4 regions of the Pseudoalteromonas sp. SWYJZ19 genome follow, and region 3 is predicted to be linked to each of the others. Evidence: predicted binding sites of a transcription regulator. Region 3 holds the regulator's gene; each other region holds the start of a gene.
What was found. Region 3 encodes sigma-54, which starts transcription at its own class of promoters, with help from an activator protein. Its sites were predicted from a motif close to GTTGGCACGNNNNTNGNNT; they were not measured.
Positions count from the first base shown of each region.

Region 1: fliS (flagellar export chaperone FliS) is a predicted target of sigma-54. The motif match lies at 1,302-1,320, and genes of this name have one in related genera.
Region 2: I6F45_RS04725 (BON domain-containing protein) is a predicted target of sigma-54. The motif match lies at 1,925-1,943, and genes of this name have one in related genera.
Region 4: I6F45_RS04475 (DUF2726 domain-containing protein) is a predicted target of sigma-54. The motif match lies at 1,229-1,247, and genes of this name have one in related genera.

Region 1 is NZ_JADYXI010000008.1:50,132-53,328, forward strand. Features, by position in the region: gene I6F45_RS09930 (sigma-54 dependent transcriptional regulator) at 1-973, opposite strand, end outside; gene fliS (flagellar export chaperone FliS) at 1,418-1,819, shown strand; gene I6F45_RS09940 (hypothetical protein) at 1,828-2,127, shown strand; gene fliD (flagellar filament capping protein FliD) at 2,273-3,197, opposite strand, start outside.
Region 2 is NZ_JADYXI010000003.1:212,248-215,444, reverse strand. Features, by position in the region: gene I6F45_RS04735 (mechanosensitive ion channel family protein) at 1-513, shown strand, start outside; gene I6F45_RS04730 (hypothetical protein) at 754-1,437, shown strand; gene I6F45_RS04725 (BON domain-containing protein) at 1,531-1,851, opposite strand; gene srmB (ATP-dependent RNA helicase SrmB) at 2,124-3,197, opposite strand, start outside.
Region 3 is NZ_JADYXI010000002.1:183,909-187,105, forward strand. Features, by position in the region: gene ptsN (PTS IIA-like nitrogen regulatory protein PtsN) at 1-168, opposite strand, end outside; gene hpf (ribosome hibernation promoting factor) at 173-460, opposite strand; gene I6F45_RS02715 (RNA polymerase factor sigma-54) at 487-1,986, opposite strand; gene lptB (LPS export ABC transporter ATP-binding protein) at 2,056-2,781, opposite strand; gene lptA (lipopolysaccharide transport periplasmic protein LptA) at 2,778-3,197, opposite strand, start outside.
Region 4 is NZ_JADYXI010000003.1:164,706-167,902, reverse strand. Features, by position in the region: gene mtnN (5'-methylthioadenosine/S-adenosylhomocysteine nucleosidase) at 1-470, opposite strand, end outside; gene I6F45_RS04475 (DUF2726 domain-containing protein) at 593-1,189, opposite strand; gene folE2 (GTP cyclohydrolase FolE2) at 1,306-2,226, opposite strand; gene arcB (aerobic respiration two-component sensor histidine kinase ArcB) at 2,459-3,197, shown strand, end outside.

The sequences.
Region 1 (3,197 bases), on a different contig from region 3:
TAGAACCTGTTTGGTCGTTAACTCGGCGCATTAACTCCTTTAAAAGCAGCGGTATATCATCAGCACGTTCACTCAGCGATGGGTTTTCGATAGGAAATACATTTAAGCGGTAATATAAATCTTCCCTAAAACTGCCCTCTTCAATCATTGTTTCAAGATTACGATGCGTGGCCGCAATAACGCGTACATCAGCCTGAATGGCCTTTGTACCACCAACACGCTCGTAGCTGCGTTCTTGCAATACTCGCAGCAACTTAACTTGCATTTGCAGTGGCATATCGCCTATTTCATCTAAAAATAGCGTTCCACCTTGAGCTAGTTCAAACCGCCCTTTACGAGCCGATATAGCACCAGTGAACGCGCCTTTTTCGTGGCCAAATAGTTCACTTTCGAGCAGCTCAGCCGGTATAGCACCACAGTTAACTGGTACAAACGGTCCATTAATACGCTTTGAAAGCAAGTGTACATTACGGGCAACCACTTCTTTGCCTGTGCCTGATTCGCCTAAAATTAAAACATTAGCGTCGGTTTTTGCCACTTGTTCAATTAAAAAGCGAACATCTTTTACGGCCTCTGTTTCACCAACAAGTCCATCAAAAATTTTATGTGGTTTAGTATGCTTATGCTCGTTTGGCAGCATACGCTGATACTGCTGGCAATCGTGAAGTAACTGAGTTGTCACTTCGTGATTAAATGGCTCGCAAATAAGCCCCACCACATTAGCTATACTTAATAGTGGTTTTAGCGTTTCGCCAATTAATAAAAACGGTAATGTTGGATAGCGTTTAATTAAGCTTTCGTGGTCAAGTGATTGCAACGCTCCTAAAATAATCATGCATTCTTGCTGCTGATATTTTTTGCATTCTTGTTCAAAGCAGTCTTCGCTTAATAGTTCAGCAGCTTCACCAATAAAGCCAAGTGAAGCATTTAATCCTATTGCGCGGTTGTTATTATTATCTAAAATCAAGATCATATTTAGCGAGCCGTACTTTCACTAATTTGTATAATTAGTTAAATTGTAAGCCAGTTCAGCATGGATGCAAGTGATAGCGGCAGTTTTTTGACATAAACGCCAAAAAACAGACGGGTTAGTTAAGTCAATCATACTTAATAGTTAATCATTAAGTATGGGTTATAGTTTTAACTTAGTTATTACTTAGCCATTACCTAGCTATTACTTAACTGTAACTTAGCCCTAAAAATTAATTTACTCGGCAATAAAAATGCTATTGTTAGTAAATAAACTCAATTATAAATTTAAGTTGAAGTTACAAATGCCGATATATAGATAAGTGAAAATGCTTGGCATTAATATTGCTTTGTTTTTATAAAAGTATAAAAGCTTTATTAGATTTTTATATAAGTTTTTATATTAGCTTTCACATAATTTTATCGTTTTAAATTTTAGGATTTTCCCATGGCTCATGTCTCAGTAAAAAAATACAGTCAAGTTCGTGCTAGCAGCATTGCCGAAATGGCACCTTACGAACAAATAAACCTTATATTCAGTAATATTATTGGTCGTTTAGCTGCAACAAAGGGCTTTATTGAGCGCAAAGAAATAGCAAAAAAAGGTGAAAATATTTCAGCATGTATTTTGTTATTTGGTGCACTGCAAGATGCACTTAATTTAGAAGTAGAACAAGACCCTAGTATTTCTAACAATTTATTGGCACTTTACGATTACTGCCAACGTCGCTTAACGCAAGCTAACCTACATAACGATATTGAAGCAATTACTGAAGTATCAAGTATAGTTAAAGAAATTAAAGAAGGTTGGGATAATATCCCACTAGATCAACGCAACCCTGCGGTTTAATTTTAATTATGGATTCGCAAACACCAATAAGCCATGCTGAGCAGATACAAGCATTACTTAGTAACATTGAAGTGTTGGTAAATGATAATAATGCAGACGAAGCTCAGCCTCTTTTAGACACTTTAAATACTAAACTAAAGCAATGGTGCGAAAGCAGCGGCGGCCCAAGTGCAGAGCAATTAGAATTAATTCAGCTTCGTATCAACACTATTTTAGTAACAGCGAATGGTGCAAAAAACGAATCTTCTAAAGCTATTATTAAACATAAAAAGTCAGGAAAGGCGATAAAAGCTTATAAAGCCATCTAGTGAATAGGTTTAATAAACTACCTTTATTCAAACTAAATACATGGCTATATCTTACTATTTGAATCAAAGAGCAATACACAAAAAAAAACCGCTAAGTTTAAACTTAGCGGTTTTTTATTAAATCTATAATATTCTTACTCAGCTATTAATTTGATTGCCTAACTACGCCTGGCATGTTCTCTAATTGAGCTTGGACATAGCTGCTGGTGTTATTAAGGCTCGCCACCAATAAATCCATCGCATTATATTGAGAATATAAACGAGCTGATAACGACTCCATTTTACTTGTTAAACTTTCTCTTTGATCATCTAAATCATCTAACTGATTTGTTTTACTATCAATTCTGTTTTGGATAATACCGTCAGAATCTGTATAAAAACTAACTAAATCATCAAACGACTGTGCAAAGCCATCATCATTACTACCAACAAAAAATTGCTGTACTAAACTAACATCGGATTTAATTTGATCATTCAATGTGTCACTATCCAAGCTAAGCACACCATACCGGTCAGTTGTTACTCCTAATTGTGAAAGTGATAACGAACTCCCTCCTACATTTACTGAATCTGTTATTGTATCTCGCAGTTTAGACATTACACCACGTAATAATGAGTCCCCAGCCATTACGCCAACGCCATCTTCACCTGACGCACCTAAGGTGTTACTAAGCTCTAACAACTCGTTGTAACTACTGATAAAACTATTTAAACCTGTTTTAATATTATTATTGTTCTCAGTAACTGATATGTCGCTTATGTCGTCATCGATGTCATGCAGTTTCTTAACATTAATGTCAACACCATCAATAACATTGCTAAACTCATTAGTATTACTTGATACAGTCAACGCACCATCAATTGTTATCTGTGCATTTTGTGCAGCGTTTACTTCAGTTAGATTAGTAGTATGGTTAGCTGGATCTGCATCTGATACGTCATAAGCTAATCGAGATAATCCGCCAGTATCAGTATTATTACCGTCATCGTCTTGTACGGAAATTGTAATTGCGTTGTCTTCACCGGTTTCTTTACTTGTAAGTACTAAATGCTGACCTGTATCACTCGTG
Region 2 (3,197 bases), on a different contig from region 3:
CATTCTATAAACCTACGTAACACGCTAATAGAGAGCTTTTATGGGCAGTTAATACTGGTACCAAACAAAGTATTATTTAGAAATGTACTAAAAAATTACACCACGCTAGGTGTTAGGCGCATAGAAGTACCTGTAGGTATTTCGTACGGCGACGACATAGAAAAAGCAAAGGACGTCATCGTCGAAAAAATAAATGAATTTGACTTCGTAATACGTAAAGACGAAACCGCTGTATACGCCGAAGGTTTTGGCGACAGCAGCATTAACTTACTGGTGTGGTTTTGGATTAAATACCCAGGTGAGCCTGACTTTATGACGGTACGCCACAAAGGTGTTGTTGCCGTTAAGCAGGCACTCGATGAGGCTGACATTAGTATTCCATTCCCAATTCGTACTTTAGATTTTGGTATTAAAGGCGGCGAAAAACTCGATGCCATGATAAGCGACAAAATAAGCCAGCAGTCATCAAATAAAGACAGTAGCGACGGTACTGACTCTAACCAAAGTGAGTAATTTAGTTAAAGCTCATTAGGCAAAAGCATTGGGAAATAGTTACTTACCAACAGCGCATTTTTACAGAGTAAAAAATGCGCTTTTTAATTAGTTCAAGTCACTTTTCTTTATTCATTAATTATTTTCTCCAGCAGATTTTGTAACGTATTTTTTATAAGGTAAGTTTCCCTTTTATCTATTTATTATGCAATTATTGGTTATACAAGGTGTATTTTTTTTAGATATTAGGGTTACAAACAAATGAAGTTAAGGATTAAATGGTTTACAAAAATAATTTTATTTTCAAGCCTAGTTATTAGCTTTATTTCAGTAGGTAACGAATATAATGCTAAATATGATGTGAGTTATAAATTAAATATAGATAACAATACCGCTGAAATACTTTTTCTCGATAAAAACAAAAACCTTACCTCTACATTAATCTTACCAAATAAAGCGGCATATATTGAAAAAGAGAAGTTACGAGAGTTTTGTAGCTCAGATGATGTTTTATGCCCTAGAAAAAGTTATGAAAGTAACGTTATCACTTGGTCACCTGATAATGAATATTTAGCTGTGTTTGTGGGTAATACAAAAGGGTTTTGGTTTATCCCCAGTAAAGAGATAACAAAAGCCGCATTCAATAAAAATAATGTAGTTAAAGTCGGCGTACATACTCAAAACGATAAAATAAATATTGCTCTATTTCATGGCGCGGCAGGATGGGTTGATAATCATCATTACGTTTTTTCAGCGGGTTTAAGTGGTGACAATTTTGTTTATAAGTTTAACCCAAAAACAAAGGAACTTAAGGGTTTTCCTTTTGAGCTAAATGAAGATTCTACGGTAAGCAGTTTTAAAGAAGTTTTTGTTGAAAGTTTTAATTCACAAAAAAGTAGTTTTAAATTAAGTGATGTTATTCAACAACTAGATAAATTGAAATAACTACAAAAAATAAACATAAAAAAGCGCAGCTTGTGTTGGAGTAACAAGCCGCGCTTATGAATTAGTTATACAAATAAGTTTATGTGGTGCGTATTAAATAACGCTAATTTTGTTACGAATGATTTTAACCCCATCCATATTTTCTAAAAACTTTTGAGCCAGTGCGCGCTGAAAACCAGTTTGTGCTTCACCGTATAAATCTACTTCACCATTTTTTACCTGCACGCGAATATCACTTAACGCTAGGTTAGGATTAGTTCGTAGGGTGTTGGTGATAGCTTGTTGTAAGTTAGGTTGAGTGGCTACACTGCTTACTACGGCCATGTTGGTTGCTGCACTTACTTTTGTAGCGCAAGCTAATAAAAATAAACAACAAAATGATACTAAAGCGATAGTTAACTTGAAGCGGTTCATAACTTAATCCTTACATTACGGTGAATAGTGCAGCCACAATATGGAAATTCCATCGGCTAGGTTATCTTTGTAGTTACAATTTCGGTGCCAATATTAACGCTATGAAATATAAGGGAATTTTATTAAGTGGGAATTCAGGTGGGCAAAAATTACATTTAAATGAGTATGAGTTACATGCTTGGGTTACATATGTAACAGGTACAAACAGCAGAGCCTGCAAGGCTTGCATTAAAAAGCCGACAAAAGTCGGCTTAGTATAAAAATGTTTTAGGTTACTTTTTCTTTTTAACCTTAGCCTTTTTCTTGGCTTTCATTTTTACTGGATCTTTACGTTTTTTAGCCGGTGGCTTAGCTTCTTTATGCTGTGGCTCGACACCTCTAATTACACGGCGTTTTAATTTTTGTTCAACGTAGCGCTCTACTTTATATAAAATACCAATATCGTGTGCTTCAACTAGCGATATTGCTATCCCTTTTTTACCAGCACGGCCAGTACGACCAATACGGTGTACATATACGTCGGCAGTACGCGGCATATCAAAGTTAATAACGTGGCTGATGTCAGATACATCAATACCACGTGCAGCTACGTCGGTAGCAACTAATATGCTTGTTTTGCCACTGTGGAAGTTTTCCATGGCTTTCATACGTTTGTCTTGTGGCATTTCGCCGCGTAACCACGCCGCTTTTACATCATTAGTTGTAAGTTCGCCAATCAATGTTTCTAAGCGTTCGCGAGTTTTAACAAACACAATCGCTTTAGTTACGTCAGGGTTTTTTAGCGTATTAACTAATAATTCAAGTTTGTGATGATAATCGTCGGCTAAATGTACCCATTGGTGAATTTTAGCTTTTTCTTTACGTGACGATTCGGCTTCTAATAGAGCTGGGTCGCTTAATGTTTTTTCAGCAAACCTTTCTACGCTGTCACCTTCAAGTGTTGCTGAGAATAAAAAACATTGGCGACGATTTTTAGCTTCGTCACAAATACGGCTCATTTCTTTTTTGAAACCCATATCTAACATGCGATCTGCTTCATCAATAATAAGCATTTCTACGTGTTCAGCATGAAAGTTTTCGGTTTCTAGGTATTCCATTAATCGACCTGGTGTGGCGATTAAAATATCATTATTTTTTTCAAAAATTTCTTTATGCGTGCCGTAGTTAATACCGCCTGTTACTACACCAATTTTTAGGTGTGTGCGTTTAGCTAGCAGTTCACATTGTTCATGAATTTGATAAGCCAGCTCACGAGTCGGGGTCATAACGAGTACGCGCGCAAAACCAGGGTCACGACGTGGGAAATCCAGTAAGTACTGAATAGCCGGAATTAAAAATGCCGCTGT
Region 3 (3,197 bases):
ACTACCCAATTTTTCTCTGCTCATTAAAGCATTAAGAATATCTTGTTGCGGTAAATACGGAAGTTTGTCGTGAGCAAGTTCGCTAATGAACTCTAAAATTCTTTTTTTGCTATTAAAAAGGACCGCAGCTTTGCTGCAGTCCTGGCATATAAGTGAGCTTAATTTCATCATATTAGTGTCGAGCAAGCTTCTCTTTGTGTTTAATTACTTGTCGATCGAGCTTGTCGATCAACGAGTCAATGGCGGCATACATATCTTGATGTTCTGTAGAGGCAAATAGCTCAGCACCGCTTACGTGTATGGTGGCTTCTGCTTTTTGATTTAATTTTTCTACATCGAGAATGACATGAACATTATTAATATGATCAGAGTGTCTTTCTAGCTTCGCAAATTTGGTATTAATATAGTCTCTTAGTGAATCGGTTAATTCTACGTGACGACCAGTTAAGTTTAGTTGCATAAGCATTACCCTCTTTTTTTTGCGTCTTAAATCAAACTTTTACGTTGATTTGACGGTGGAATAGCCAGAGATTCGCGGTATTTTGCGATTGTACGTCTCGCTACTTTAATTCCTTGCTCAGCCAATATATCCGCTATTTTGCTATCACTCAATGGTTTTGCTGAGTTTTCTGCTGCGATTAATTTTCGGATAAGCGCACGGATTGCTGTAGATGAACATTCACCACCGTTTTCGGTGCTTACATGGCTTGAGAAAAAATATTTAAGCTCAAATATACCACGGGGTGTGTGCATATACTTTTGGGTTGTTACGCGCGAAATTGTTGATTCGTGCATTTCTACCATTTCAGCAACATCATTTAAAACCATTGGTTTCATGGCTTCAGGACCGTGTTCAAAAAAGCCTTGTTGTTGCTTAACAATACAATTTGTCACTTTTAATAGCGTGTCGTTTCTACTTTCTAAGCTTTTAATAAACCATTTAGCTTCTTGTAAATGCGAGCGAATAAACTGGCTGTCACCACTGGATTTTACAGTGCGAGACATTGCCGCGTATTGGCTATTAACACGAATTTTAGGCATGCTGTCTGGGTTTAACTCAACAACCCAGCGGCCTTTAATTTTTTTAACTGACACATCAGGAATAACATACTCAGATTCTTCTCTTACAATAGTATCTGCAGGTTTAGGGCTAAGAGTATGTATTAATGTCATTACTTCCTTAAGCTCTTCTTCTTTGAGCTTAGTTTTCTTCATTAATGTACGATAGTCACGAGCAGCTAATAAATCAATATGCTCGGTTAAAATCATTTTTGTTTCATTAATGTAAGGTGTTTCTTTATCAAACTGGTTAAGCTGAATACACAAACACTCTTGTAAACTACGTGCAGCAATACCGACAGGATCAAACAGTTGGATGCGCTTTAGTACTGCTTCAATTTCATCAAGTTCGACTTCGTTATCTTCTTCGTTTTCTTGATTAAAGCTTTCTAAAATCTCTTCGCAGCTTAGTGTTAAAATACCTGAATCATCAACTGCTTCTACAATCGCAATAGCGATGGCTTCGTCTGTAGGGCTAAATGGCGTTAGTTGTAATTGCCACATTAAATACTCATGAAGCGTCTCTGTTGAGGCGCCTTGGTATATTGATTCGTCTTCAGGCATTGGACCTGATGATGCTGCAGGGGCGGCACTCATGTACTCATCCCAGCTAACATCCATAGCCATGTCGTCACTTAGCGTGTCTTTTGCAAGTGCTTCACCACTATCTTGTTCGTATTCGCTTGGAGCATCATCGGCAGATGCGCTAACAGTTATGTCATCGGTATCAGCTTTTTGCTCGTTTTTACCTGCAGCGTCTTCGGAATAGTCTGGTTCTTCAACCTCTAATAGCGGGTTGCTGTCGAGAGCTTCTTGTATTTCTTGCTGGAGATCCAATGTACTGAGTTGCAACAAACGAATAGCTTGTTGCAGCTGTGGAGTCATTGTAAGTTGCTGGCCCATGCGCAGCTGTAGTGATTGCCTCATGTATCTCTAACAATCCTTTTATGTTGTTATAATTAATACTAGCAGATGCTTAAAGACATGGCGTAAATGTTACAGCCTAAATTGCTCGCCTAAGTAAACATCGCGTACTGTTTTATCATTTAATACGTGTTCTGGAGTACCTGATGCAATCAGCTCCCCATGAGAAACAATGTAGGCTTTTTCACAAACATCAAGGGTTTCTCTTACATTATGATCGGTAATCAATACACCAATCCCACGATTTTTGAGATGTTCTATTATTTTCTTTATATCTAATACAGAAATCGGGTCAACACCTGCAAATGGTTCATCCAATAATATAAATTTAGGATCGGCTGCCAGCGCACGTGCTATTTCCACGCGGCGACGTTCGCCACCCGATAATGCCATACCTTGGCTATCACGAATGTGTTGTATGCTAAATTCATCTAATAATTTATCGAGCGTGTCTTCTCGGGCTTGTTTATTTAACTCTTTGCGTGTTTCTAAAATTGCCATTAAGTTTTGATAAACAGTCAGTTTTCTAAAAATTGAAGACTCTTGTGGTAAGTAGCCAATGCCTAATCTAGCACGACTATGCATAGGTAAAAGAGTAATATCGTTATCATCGATAGAGATTTTACCTTTGTCGCTAGGTACAAGTCCCACAATCATATAAAACGTGGTGGTTTTACCTGCGCCGTTAGGACCAAGTAAACCAACAATACTGCCTGCTTTTACTTCAAGGCCGACGTTTTTGACAACTTCACGACCTTTATAGCTCTTTGCTAATAGTTCTGCTTTTAATGTACTCATGGCTGACCTTTATCGTCTTTTTTACTTTTTTTAGTTTCGATAGGCACTAAAATCGTGTGAACGCGGTCAGTTGAGTTTTCATCTTTTTCGGCACTGATTAGCTGCTGCTCTATATCGTAGGTAATGCTTTTAGCATTTATTTTTTGTCCCGCTTGCGATACTTGTGCATTACCAACAAGCGTTAAAAAACGCTTAGATACATCATAACGTACTTCGTCAGCACTGGCGCTCATAGTCGTGCCATCTGATTGCTTTTCTTCAAAGTGCGCAGGGCTACCTGTAGCAATTAATAATTGTTTATTATCGCCAAGTTCATCGCGTTTATGTACTTCTAAGCGGTCTGCTGTGATACGGCGGTTACCGTGAATAATTTCAACGTTTTTCTCAAAAATACCCACGTTAGCTTTTAATTGACC
Region 4 (3,197 bases), on a different contig from region 3:
ACAGGGTCACACATAAATGTGTCACCAGTACAAATTAAGCCAACAAGTGTTTTAACATCACTGATTTGTTCGATTGTTTGTTGTGCTGCTTCAACTAATTTAGGGTGAGCTGTAAAGCCTGCTGGCATTTGTGGTACTTGGCCAATTTCGTAGCCAAAAGCAGTAACATCTACATCGTGATGACGTACTTCTGACGAAATTACTACGTCGCCAACACTTAGAGAAGGATCGAATCCACCGGCAGAGCCTGTGTTAATTACGCAATCAGGTTTGAAGTTATCAATCAGTAAGGTAGTTGCAATTGTTGATGCTACTTTACCAATACCAGATTGAACAAGTGTTACTGTGTTACCAGCCAATTCACCAGTATAAAAAGTGAAACCTGCTTTAGTTAAAATTTGTGGGTTTTGCATCGCTTCACGTAAAATTTTAACTTCTGGCTCCATTGCGCCAATAATACCAACATTCATAATGTTTAATTCCTGAGTTTGAATCACTTGATTATACGTGAAGTTAGCAATAAAAAACAAAAAAGCGAGCTTGTTTATAAGCTCGCTTTAAATACTTTTTAGGAGAGTATTTAATTTGGTTTTTAAATTTCAGCTAAAGCAGTTGTTTGTGCTTTGGCTTGAGAAGGTGAAAGTACCGCTGGCTTGTGTGAGCGATTACGAACAGGACGCTGCGTTTGTGTTGCTGCAGGCTTACCAAGTTTAAACATAATTGCATCGCGCACTTCTGATGGACGGTAGCCCGATTTAACTTTCATACGAATATGTGGAATACCCGCAGACTCTAGTGCACCGTTTACAAACCAGTCGCGTTGAGCTTTGTGGCCATCTTTATTGGCATTGTTAACTAGGTCAACGGCCGCAACAATAGTTAGTTTTTCTTTATCGATTAATACAAAGTCGAGTTGCTTATTTTTAGCTTTAGCTAAAGCAGCACGTTTAGATTTAATAGAAAGACCTTGCTTACAGTCAATAACGTCAATTAGCTTAACGCGACTAACAATTTTATATTGATCGCCTACAGCACGCTCGAGAAGATTTAAAAAAGCGCCCTCAACCTGCGTAAAAACAGTTTGCTTGCGGGTAAAAGGATACGGGTTTCCGCCATCGTCATTAAATTTTGACGCAACAACAGAAGCCCCGACAACTAATACTAGAATTAATAATAAAGCGAATTCCATACGGTAACTCCATAACAACAAATTGACACTGCCCAAATAAAGCAATTTACGTGCCTAAAAAGTATGAGTTATAAAATAATTACCAACTGTTTATAAAAGCTAAAACTATGTAGCTATTAAGCTTTGTATCCACCTTTAATACCTTTAACCGCAATAGCTACAGCATCGTGTGCATGGAGTGATTCATAATGGTTTATTTGCAGCCAGTAATCGCTGTAATTATCTGTTTCTAATAAAGCTTTAATTTTACGCGCTGCATCTTCACAAAACATAAGATTTTGACCATTTAAACGGGCAAATTCTTGCTCGTCTTCGCGTTTTACTGCCGCTTGTACAGGCGTTTTAAGTTCAGCTTCGAGGGTATTTATTAGAGTCACTACGTCAAATTCTTGAATATTGCTATCAAGCTTTACTTTTACGTTGGCAATAGAGCGCTGCGAGTGAGGTGTAGCTACTATGCCTTGAGTAGTGCCTAGCCATTCGTGCACATCTTTTTGGCTTAAGGTTTCTTGGTTAAACTTTTCGTTAAACGCGTTTTGTATAAGCTGGCGTGCAAGTGCTGCAGAGCAAGGGCACGTTGAAGAATAGGTAACATCTACGGTTAGCTCGTAGCTAATAATGTTATTTTCAATTGTACTGGTAAGTAAAACTGGGTAGCTTTTCCAGCCCGCTTTACCACTTAATAGTGATTTACGGCGTAGCGGTAATTCAAATTTAAATTCAATTTGTGCTTTATCGCTCAGCCCTTCGTGGCTAGTTATAAAGGTATCGAGTGCTTGCGCTATTGTTTGCGGATTGACTTGCTGCTCAGTTGAAAGCAGGTCAAGTGCTAAAAATAGACGTGACATATGAATGCCTTTGGCATCTTCTTTATGCAAATTTACAAATGCACGAGCTTTGGCATTTACTGTAACTGGAGATAAGTCTCGTGACTCAAAAATAAATGGCAGTTCGATTTCGCCCATGCCAACCCAGTCTAATTTACCTGTTTGTAAAGCGGGTGCAGTGTCTGCTATATCTGGCATATTGGTTTGCATGTGCGCTACTCGTATTTTGGAGATAATAAAGCGGGGCATTTTACACTAAATAATTTATTGCTGAAATGATGAGTTTAAGAGATGAGCAAAATCAAACATGAAAAATTCTGTTTTTATCGCACAACATGGGTAGTGGTAGGAGAAAAATGCTAAAATCTGGGAAAATGGTATGTTTATACATGCGCATTGCCTTCTTTATATTTAAGCACACAGCTAAGAGATAAAATTACGTATGACCGATTATTCTTTGAGCCCTTGGGCTCGGGTACTTTCCAGCTCAATAACGCGATTTGGTGAATTTAAAACCGCAGCTATTTGTTACACTTTATTTTTAACTGTATCTCTTATTTTATCGAGCATGTTTTATTATGTTGCGATAGGCGAATTACACCTTGTTGATATTTTGGCTGTGGTATTTTTTACGGCTGTAGTTTCTCCTTTAATTATAAGTGTATTACTTAATTCAATTCGTCAATTAGATGCCTCGTATGCTTATTTAGATAGCGCAACCAAGCAGGAGAAGCTCTTAAACCAAACCCTAAAAGACAACATTAGTCGTTTAAATATTGAAATTGATGAGCGTAAAATGGCATTTCATGCCAAGCATCGCGCTATTGAAGAGCTGCGCCGAGAAATTGCTGAGCGTAAAAAAACACAACAAGAACTTGCCCAACAAAGTATGTTGCAACGCTCAATCGTTGATTCATCTCCCGATCTATTTTATTACCGCGATAACAACGGTGTATTTGCCGGCTGTAATAAAATGTTTGAAGAGGTAATGGGAAAATCAAGTAGTGAGTTAATAGGAAAAACGGTTGAGCAGATATTCCCGAGTCATTTTTTAGCTGAAGTTTTGGCAACCGATAAAGAAGTAGAGCAAAGCCATAAAGCACTAACTATAGATGTAGGCTATGAAGTAAATGGTGAAACACGTTGGTTTGAGCTGCGTAAATTACCTTTTATAAATGATG